One region of the Microbacterium sp. P5_E9 genome, then DNA from elsewhere that is predicted to be linked to it. Evidence: predicted binding sites of a transcription regulator. Region 1 holds the regulator's gene; the other holds the start of a gene.

What was found. Region 1 encodes HrcA, which represses chaperone genes, less so after heat shock. Its sites were predicted from a motif close to TTNGCACTCGNNNNNNNCGAGTGCNAA; they were not measured.
Region 2: the regulator HrcA is predicted to act here: its motif matches at 1,819-1,845, upstream of ACXJ3V_RS03750 (Hsp20/alpha crystallin family protein).

The regions. Positions count from the first base shown of each region.
Region 1 covers NZ_JBFUMV010000001.1:374,309-378,515, reverse strand. The annotation lists gene ACXJ3V_RS01920 (16S rRNA (uracil(1498)-N(3))-methyltransferase) at 1-43, opposite strand, end outside; gene dnaJ (molecular chaperone DnaJ) at 47-1,165, opposite strand; gene hrcA (heat-inducible transcriptional repressor HrcA) at 1,213-2,247, opposite strand; gene hemW (radical SAM family heme chaperone HemW) at 2,338-3,555, opposite strand; gene ACXJ3V_RS01900 (DUF1990 family protein) at 3,555-4,205, opposite strand.
Region 2 covers NZ_JBFUMV010000002.1:76,158-80,364, reverse strand. The annotation lists gene ACXJ3V_RS03765 (ABC transporter ATP-binding protein) at 1-162, opposite strand, end outside; gene ACXJ3V_RS03760 (DUF4287 domain-containing protein) at 252-542, opposite strand; gene ACXJ3V_RS03755 (TetR/AcrR family transcriptional regulator) at 554-1,180, opposite strand; gene ACXJ3V_RS03750 (Hsp20/alpha crystallin family protein) at 1,289-1,756, opposite strand; gene ACXJ3V_RS03745 (L-serine ammonia-lyase, iron-sulfur-dependent, subunit alpha) at 2,018-3,520, opposite strand; gene ACXJ3V_RS03740 (VOC family protein) at 3,580-3,945, opposite strand; gene ACXJ3V_RS03735 (formate/nitrite transporter family protein) at 4,054-4,207, opposite strand, start outside.

The DNA.
Region 1 (4,207 bases):
GCAGCGCCCGCGTGGGCTCATCGAGGAGGAAGTGCAGCGGCATCCGTCAGCCCTGGCGGAAGCGGTCGCGGAGCTTTGCGAACAGGCCCTGGTGGAACTCCGCGAGGTGCGGTGCCGGGAGCTTCGTCCGCTTGGCGAACTCCTCGATCAGCACGCGGTCCTTGTGGTCGAGCCGCGTCGGGGTGACGACGTGGACGCCCACGCGGAGGTCGCCGCGCTGGGATCCACGCAGCGGGGTGATGCCGCGGCCCTTGATCGTAAGCACGTCGCCGGCCTGAATGCCAGGGCGCACTTCGAGCTCGACCGGACCGTCGAGGGACTCGATCGTCGTGGTCGTGCCGAGGATCGCATCCGGCATCGAGACCTGCAGGGTGGCGAGCAGGTCGTCGCCCTCCCGGCTGAAGATCTCGTTGGCCGCGACGGTCACCTCGAGGTACAGGTCGCCGTTGGGACCACCGGCGGGCCCGACCTCGCCGGAGCCCGGGAGCTGCAGCCGCAGACCGGTCTCGACGCCGGCCGGGATGTCGATCGACACCGTGCGGCGGGCGCGGACGCGGCCCTGACCCTGGCAGGTCGCGCAGGGGTACGGGATGGTCGTGCCGTAGCCCTGGCAGGAGCCGCAGGGCTGGCTGGTCACCACGTTGCCGAGCAGGCTGCGCACCTGGCGCTGGACATGTCCCGCGCCGTGGCAGATGTCGCAGGTCACCGGCGAGGTGCCGGGCTGGCAGCACGAACCCGTGCACGTCTCGCACAGGACGGCCGTGTCGACCTCCAGCTCGCGGTGCGCGCCGAACACGACGTCCTTGAGCTCGAGCGTGACGCGCACCAACGCGTCCTGGCCGCGCTCGCGCCGCGAACGCGGGCGCCCCGGCCGTCCGCCGCCCGATGCCGCGCCGAAGAACGTCTCGAAGATGTCGCCGAAGCTGCCGAAGCCCTGGGCGCCGCCCGCCCCGCCGAAGGGCGAGTCGCCCATGTCGTAGCGCGCCCGCTGCTCCGGGTCGCTCAGCACGTCGTACGCGTGCGTCACGAGCTTGAATCGCTCCGAAGTGTCGGCCCCCGGGTTCACGTCCGGGTGCAGCTCGCGCGCCAGGCGCCGGTACGCCTTCTTGATCTCGTCCGGCGTCGCGTCGCGCGCGACGCCGAGAACCTCATAGTGGTCAGCCACAATCGCCTTCCCGCCCGCGCTGTGCGCGGGATCGTATGGTCATACCGTCAGCGCGTGTGCTCGTCGTCGAGGATCCGACTCAGATACCGCGCGACGGCACGCACCGCCGCGAGATTCGTCGGATAGTCCATCCGCATCGGACCGAGCAGGCCCACTCGTGCCCGCGCGCCCGTCGCGTCGTAATCGCTGGCGAGGACGGATGCCTCGCCCAGGCCGAACGCCTCGTTCTCGCGTCCGATGCTCGTGGCGAGACCGTGCTCGTCCGCGACCATCTCGCTCATGAGCTTCAGGAGCGTGACCTGCTCCTCGATCGCCTCGAGGAGGGGGTAGATGCTCCCGCGGAAGTCTGCTTCGCTGCGGGCCAGGTTCGCTGAGCCCGCCATCACCAGGCGGTCCTGCCGGAACTCGTCGAGCTCTTCGGCGACGACGTGCACGACCGCGTTCGCCGCGGCATCCGTCTTGCCAGGCGTCTGCGCCGCGGCGAGGAAGTCGGCGACACGCTGGACGCCGTCTCGCACCGGACGGCCGACGATGAGATCCGAGACCGTGGTGCGCAGTCGGGCCATGGCGTCGTCGTCGAGGTCGACCCGCACGAGCGCGACCCGCTGGGATACCCGGCCGGTGTCGGTCACGAGGATCACGATCATCCGCCCCGAGCCGATCTGCACCAGTTCGAGGTGCGAGACACTGGCCCGCGCGAACGACGGGTACTGCACGATGGCGACCTGACCGGTCAGCCGGGTGAGGGCGCGGACGGTGCGCACGAGGAGGTCGTCGAGATCGCCGGGGGCATCGAGGAACGAGCCGATCGCGTGGCGCTGGGCTGAAGTGAGCGGCCGAAGCGCGGCGAGGTGGTCCACGAAGACGCGGTAGCCCTTGTCGGTCGGCACGCGCCCGGAGGACGTATGCGGCGCCGCGATCAGCTCCTCCTCCTCGAGGAGGGCCATGTCATTGCGGATCGTCGCCGCGGACACGCCGAAGGCGTGACGATCGACGATCGCCTTGCTGCCGACGGGCTCACGGGTGTCGACGTAGTCCTGCACGATCGCCCGCAGCACCTGCAGACCTCGATCGGTGACCATGCCGCCTCCTCACGCTGACCTGCTGGACTGGCACTCTCTTCTGGCGAGTGCCAATTCTACCGGATCCGGCGACGGAGAGCCGGAGGCGCGTCAGGGCGTGAGCGCGCGGACGACCGCGTCGGCGAGCAGCCGGCCGCGCAGCGTGAGCACGATTCGCCCGTGCACGGCGGCCGTGCCGTCGATCAGACCGTCTGCGATGAGGCCCGCCACGGCGTGGCGCCCGGTGCCGAGAACCTCCGAGACCGGCAGTCCCTCGCGGATCCGCGAGCGCAGCAGCACGGATTCGAGTTCGCGGGCTACCCCGTCGGGCTGCTCCCGGCCGGCGGCCGGCGATTCCCCGACGGCGAGCCGCTGGGCGTAGGCGGCCGGATGCTTGACATTCCAGAATCGGACGCCGGCGACATGGCTGTGCGCCCCGGGTCCGAACCCCCACCAGTCATAGCCCTGCCAGTACGCCAGGTTGTGCCGCGAGCGCTGCGAGGCATCGCGTGCCCAGTTCGAGATCTCGTACCACTCCCACCCGGTGGCGGCCATCAGCTCATCCGCCAGCTCGTACATGTCCGCCTGCAGATCGTCATCCGGGGCGGGCACCTCGCCGCGGCGGATCTGCCGGTGCAGCTTGGTCCCTTCTTCGACGATGAGCGCGTAGGCCGAGATGTGGTCGGGGCGCAGGGCGATCGTGGTCTCCAGCGAACGCCGCCAGTCGTCGAGCGACTCCCCCGGAGCCCCGTAGATGAGGTCGAGGCTCACGTCCAGACCGGCAGCGCGCGCCGCCTCGACGGCGGTGGCGACGTTCGCCGGGTTGTGGGTGCGGTCGAGTGCGGCCAGCACATGCGGGACCGCGGACTGCATCCCGATCGACAGGCGCGTCACCCCCGCCGCGGCGAGCTCGGCGACCACAGCAGGCGTGACGGTGTCGGGGTTGGCCTCGACCGTGATCTCCGCGCCGTCGACCAGGCCGAACGTCTCCCGGATGCCGTCGAGCATCCGCGCGAGATCCCCCGCGGGAAGAAGCGTCGGGGTGCCGCCGCCGAAGAACACCGTCGAGGCGGGACGGATGCCGCCGGCCGAGGTGAGCACGTCGCGTGCGAGTGCGACTTCCCGCAGCAGCGTGTCGGCGTACTGGTCCTGCCGAGCGCCCTGGAGCTCGCCCGACGTGTACGTGTTGAAGTCGCAATACCCGCAGCGGACGCGGCAGAACGGGACATGCAGATACACGCCGAACTGCTGATCCGGGTCGATCGTCACGCCGTCCGGCAGCGCCCCGCTGGACGGCACGGGCTCGCCGAGCGGGAGCGCCGCGCCCATCAGGACGGAGTCGTGTACAGCGGCGAGATGGCGCGCAGATACCGCGTGAACAGCTCCCGGCGCCGACGCCGGGTGAGTGCGGGCAGCAGGCGATACAGCCACGCGGCGGGAGCGTCGAACGCGCGGACCGTGAACCACACCTCGTCGTTCTGGTGCCACTCGAGCATGAACGACTCCTCGCCGCTCACGACCGAACCGTCGACGGTGCCGAGCGCGAAGCCGACCCGCCGCGGCTCCTCGATCGCGAAGATCACGCGCAGCTCGCCATCGGCATCCATCCCGCGCACGCGTCCCTCGACGGTGATCGTGGTGCCCGCGGCGACATACGGTGTGCCGTCGGCGTCGAAGCGCTGATCGGCCTCGGCCCGGCTCGGCGCGATGGGGTTGCCTTCGGCGTCGAAGCTGACGCCCGAGTACATCGGACCGGACGCGGGCCGCACGTCTTTGATGTTCAGGCCGGCGCCCCGCTGCGCGGTCCACGACAGCAGCGCGTCGCTGGCGGTCTGGAACCGGACATCGCCGCTGCCGATGCGCCAGGACTCCTCGGCGGGGATGCTGCGCTCCGGTGGGTACCCCATGAGATCCGGAGCCTGGGTCGCCCCGACGGCGGCGTAGTCGACCGTCTCGTCATTGAACGTTCCGCGGCGCATGC
Region 2 (4,207 bases), on a different contig from region 1:
GATGGAGCGCATGAGCGTGGTCTTGCCGCAGCCGGACGGTCCCATCAGCCCGGTGATTTGACCGCGCGGGATGTCGAGATCGATGCCGTCGAACACATCGGTTTTTCCTCGGCGCACGCGGAGTCCGCGGATCTCGACCGCGTTGCGGACGTCGACGCTCATGATCCGGCGGCGAGGCGGGATCGCGATTTATTCATCACGCGGTGAATTATGCTCTTCGCGCTGAGCGCGGTCAAGAGCCGCCCGCGCGCCTAGGGTGCAGGGTTCGTGGCCTTGCCGTCGAGCCAGAGCGTGTCGGACGGATCGCTGTGGGTTCCTCCCGAATCGACGTGCTTGACGTTGATCTTGGGGCCCTTCGTGATCACGTGCACCAGTGCCATGGCGTGGCCCCGGCCGAGCCCGTAGTCCTCGGCGAGCCAGGTGACGATCTCGCCGGCCTTCGTGCCGGGGCCGAAGCCCTTCGCGGTGGCGAGGTCGATGAACTGGCGGGGGGTGAGCCCGGTCTTGTCCTCGATGTTGTCGAGATATGCCTGGAACGTCATAGGTTCTCCTCTCACCCGGCGGGGGGCCGGTCTCCGGTCAGATAGTGCTGCAGGTTCGGGCCGACCCACGCGACGAGATCGTCGACGGATGCCGCGGCCGCGGCGGGAAGCTTCAGCACATGCCGGGCGAGCAGCATGCCGGCGATCTGCGAGGCGACCAGGCTCGCCCGCAGCTCGGCATCCGGGTGGTCGAGGTCGGCGGCGATGCGGCCGAGGAGCTCGCGGGAGAGGAACGCTGCAAGCAGCGGCGTCGCGAGCCGGTTGCCGATCCCGGCGCGGAGCAGCACCACCCCGCGCTTGCGCACGTCGGGCTTCTCCCAGGCCTCGAACACGTAGCGCGCGATGCGGGCGCCGAGCTCGTCGCGCGGGCCGGCGAGCAGAGCCGGGATGTCGACATCCGGCCGCATCGGAGCATCGACCGCCTCGGCGAAGAGATCCGCCTTCGTGCCGAAGTAGTGGTGCACGAGCGCCGGGTCGACCCCGGCCCGGGTGGCGATGCCGCGGATCGTGGTGGCGTCGTATCCGCGCTCGCCGAACTCCTCGACGGCCACCGTGAGGATGCGCTCGCGCGAGCCCGACTCGCCGCCGCGCGGCCGTCCGCGCCGGCGCTGCGGCGTGGGGACGGCGTACTCAGGCACGGGCTCAGCCTAGAGCCGAGGCATCCCGCGGCGCTCGGGAGGATCCGGAGACGCGGAACCGCCCCGGTCCTTGGAGGACGCGGGGCGGTTCCGTGCGTGTGCCGCGGATTACTGCTCGACGGGCTGCGGCGCGTCGGCGGTGTCGTGCGTGCTCTCGTGGGCCGTGATGGTCGGGGAGCTCACGTCGGACGCCACCGAGATCTTGCGCGGCTTCGCCTTCTCGCTCACCGGGATCGCGACGCTGAGCACGCCGTTGGCGTAGTTCGCCGTGATGCGATCTGAGTCCACGCCCTGGCCGAGGCTGAGCTGACGCAGGAAGCTCGCGCCCTCGCGCTCGCGCGTGATCCACTTCACCCCGTCACCGGAGGTGAGCGTGCGCTCGGCCCGGATCGTGAGCAGCTGGCCGTCCACGTCGATGTCGACCGAGCCCGGGTCGACACCAGGCAGGTCGGCGGTCAGCACGTAGTGGTCGCCGTCACGGTAGAGGTCCATCGGCATCCGGCGCGGACCGCGGCGGGTGTCGAAGAGGCTCGACGCGAGGCGGTCGAGGTCGCGGAACGGGTCATTCGTGGCCATGGAAATCGCACTCCTTCTGATCGTTCTGAAACTTGAGCCTTATCGACTCAAGTACGTTCAGATTAGCACTCTGGCATGCCGAGTGCCAGAGATTCGCGCACGGCGAACACCGGGCTCCGGGCTATCTGCTCGCGCTGTCCAAACCGCCGTTCGCGGCCGTTCTCTTCGGGCGCGTGGGGCGGTTTCGACCGCGCGAGGGTCAGTCGGCGCGGGCCCAGCGGACGGAGCAGACGGATGCCGCGGCATCCGTCGTCGCAATCCTCAGCACTCGATGACGTTGACCGCGAGGCCGCCTTCGCTGGTCTCCTTGTACTTCGTCGACATGTCGATGCCGGTCTGCCGCATGGTCTCGACGACCGCGTCGAGCGACACGTAGTGGCTGCCGTCGCCGCGCAGGGCGAGGCGAGCCGCCGTGACGGCGGTCGACGCGGCGATCGCGTTGCGCTCGATGCACGGGATCTGCACCAGCCCGCCGACCGGGTCGCACGTCAGGCCGAGGTGGTGCTCCATCGCGATCTCGGCCGCGTTCTCGATCTGGCGGTTCGTCCCGCCCATCACGGCCGTGAGCCCCGCCGCCGCCATCGCGCACGCGCTGCCGACCTCGGCCTGACACCCGCCCTCGGCACCGGAGATCGACGCGTTCGCCTTGAACAGCGAGCCGAAGGCGGTGGCGGTGAGCAGGAAGCGACGGATGCCGCGGCGGCGGTTCGCCTCGGCGATGCGCTCCTCGTCCAGGGCGATCGTCGAACCCGCCAGCGCGTCGACCGGCGCCTGGCCGAATCCCAGCAGCGCGCTGCCGACCAGTTCGCCGTAGGGGGTGACGGCGTTCCCCGCACCGAGCCCGGAGTCGGCGAGGTACCGCCACCAGTACATCGCCACGGCCGGCACGATCCCCGCCGCGCCATTGGTGGGGGCGGTCACGACCCGACCGCCCGACGCGTTCTCCTCGTTGACGGCGAGCGCGAACGCGCCGAGCCACTCCCCCGGGAGTTCGCGGTGACCGGTGGCCTCGGCATCCTCCAGCTGCGCCCGGATCGCGCCCGCGCGACGCTTGACCCGCATCATTCCGGGCAGCACTCCGTCCGCGCGCAGGCCGGCCTCGATGCAGCTCGTCATGGCGTCCCAGATCGCATCGAGGCCCGCCGCGATCTGCTCGTCGGAGCGCAACGCCTGCTCGTTGATCCGGGCGGCCTCGGCGATCGTCAGACCGCGCTCGTCGCACGCGGCAAGAAGTTCCGCGGCATTGTCGTAGTCGAGCGGGAAGGGGCGCGCCGCGACCCGCTGGGGCTCGCCGTCGCGCCGGATGAATCCCCCGCCGACGGAGTAGTAGGTCTCCTCGGCGAGCACGGCATCGGCCTCGTCGAGCGCACTGAGCGTCATCGCATTCGGGTGCCCCGGCAGCCGGGTGCGCGGTAGAAAGGTGACGCCCTCCTTCGAGAAGGGGACGGGGTGCGTGCCGTCCAGCAGCAGCGCGCGGCCCTCGGGCCAGTCGGTCCATGCCCGGCGCACGGCATCCGGATCCACCGTGCGGGGATCCAGGCCCTGCAGCCCCGCGACGACGGCGTCGGGGGTGCCGTGCCCGATGCCGGTCGCGCCGAGCGAGCCATAGAGGATGCAGCTAACGCGCGCCACGCGGTCGAGCAGACGGTCCGAGCGCAGGCGGTCGGCGAAGTCGCGGCCGGCCCGCATGGGTCCGACCGTGTGGGAGCTCGAGGGTCCTACTCCGATGGAGAACAGCTCGAACGCCGAGACGTAGGCGCTCATCGCCCCAGGCTACGCCCCGCCGCGCGGCGGGGGTCGGAACGGCCGGCACCCGGCAAGGCTCAGGCCCGCTGGAAGGCCACGAGCCCGACGGTGTTGCCCTCGGAGTCCCGGATGAACGCCTGCCACTCCTCGTGTCCGGCCGGTCCGAGGCGGTCGTCCTCGTGGGTGAAGATCACGTGCGGGTGCGAGATGATCTCGGCGAGCCTATCGAGGCGCTCGATCGCCTCATGCACGTTGTCGACGTGCAGATAGATGAGCGCCGTGGGGGCATTGCGATCGAGCAGCAGCCGCACCCCCTCGAGATCGAAGAAGAGCAGTCCGGGCGGATCGAAGAGTCCGGTGGGCTTGGCGTGCAGCAGCCTCGAATAGAACGCGGCCGCGCGCTCGAGATCATCGGCGTGCTGGGCGATCTGGACGAGTCTCATGACCGACCTCCGGGGGGCGAGGTGACGGATGCCGCACCCGCAGGAGGACGGATGCCGCCGCTCAACGCTACTCCCCGAGCACTCTGCGCGGGCCGCCGCCAATGCGCCTCAGCGCTGGTTGCGCGCTGGGGCGACCCGTCGTCCGCTCGGACCGCGGGTGGCGGTGCGCACCCGGATGGTTCCCGTCGCGACGCGGTCGGACGGCACGACCACCGTGAGCTGCTCAGGCGCGGGCGAGCCCACGACGCCGACCGCGGCATCC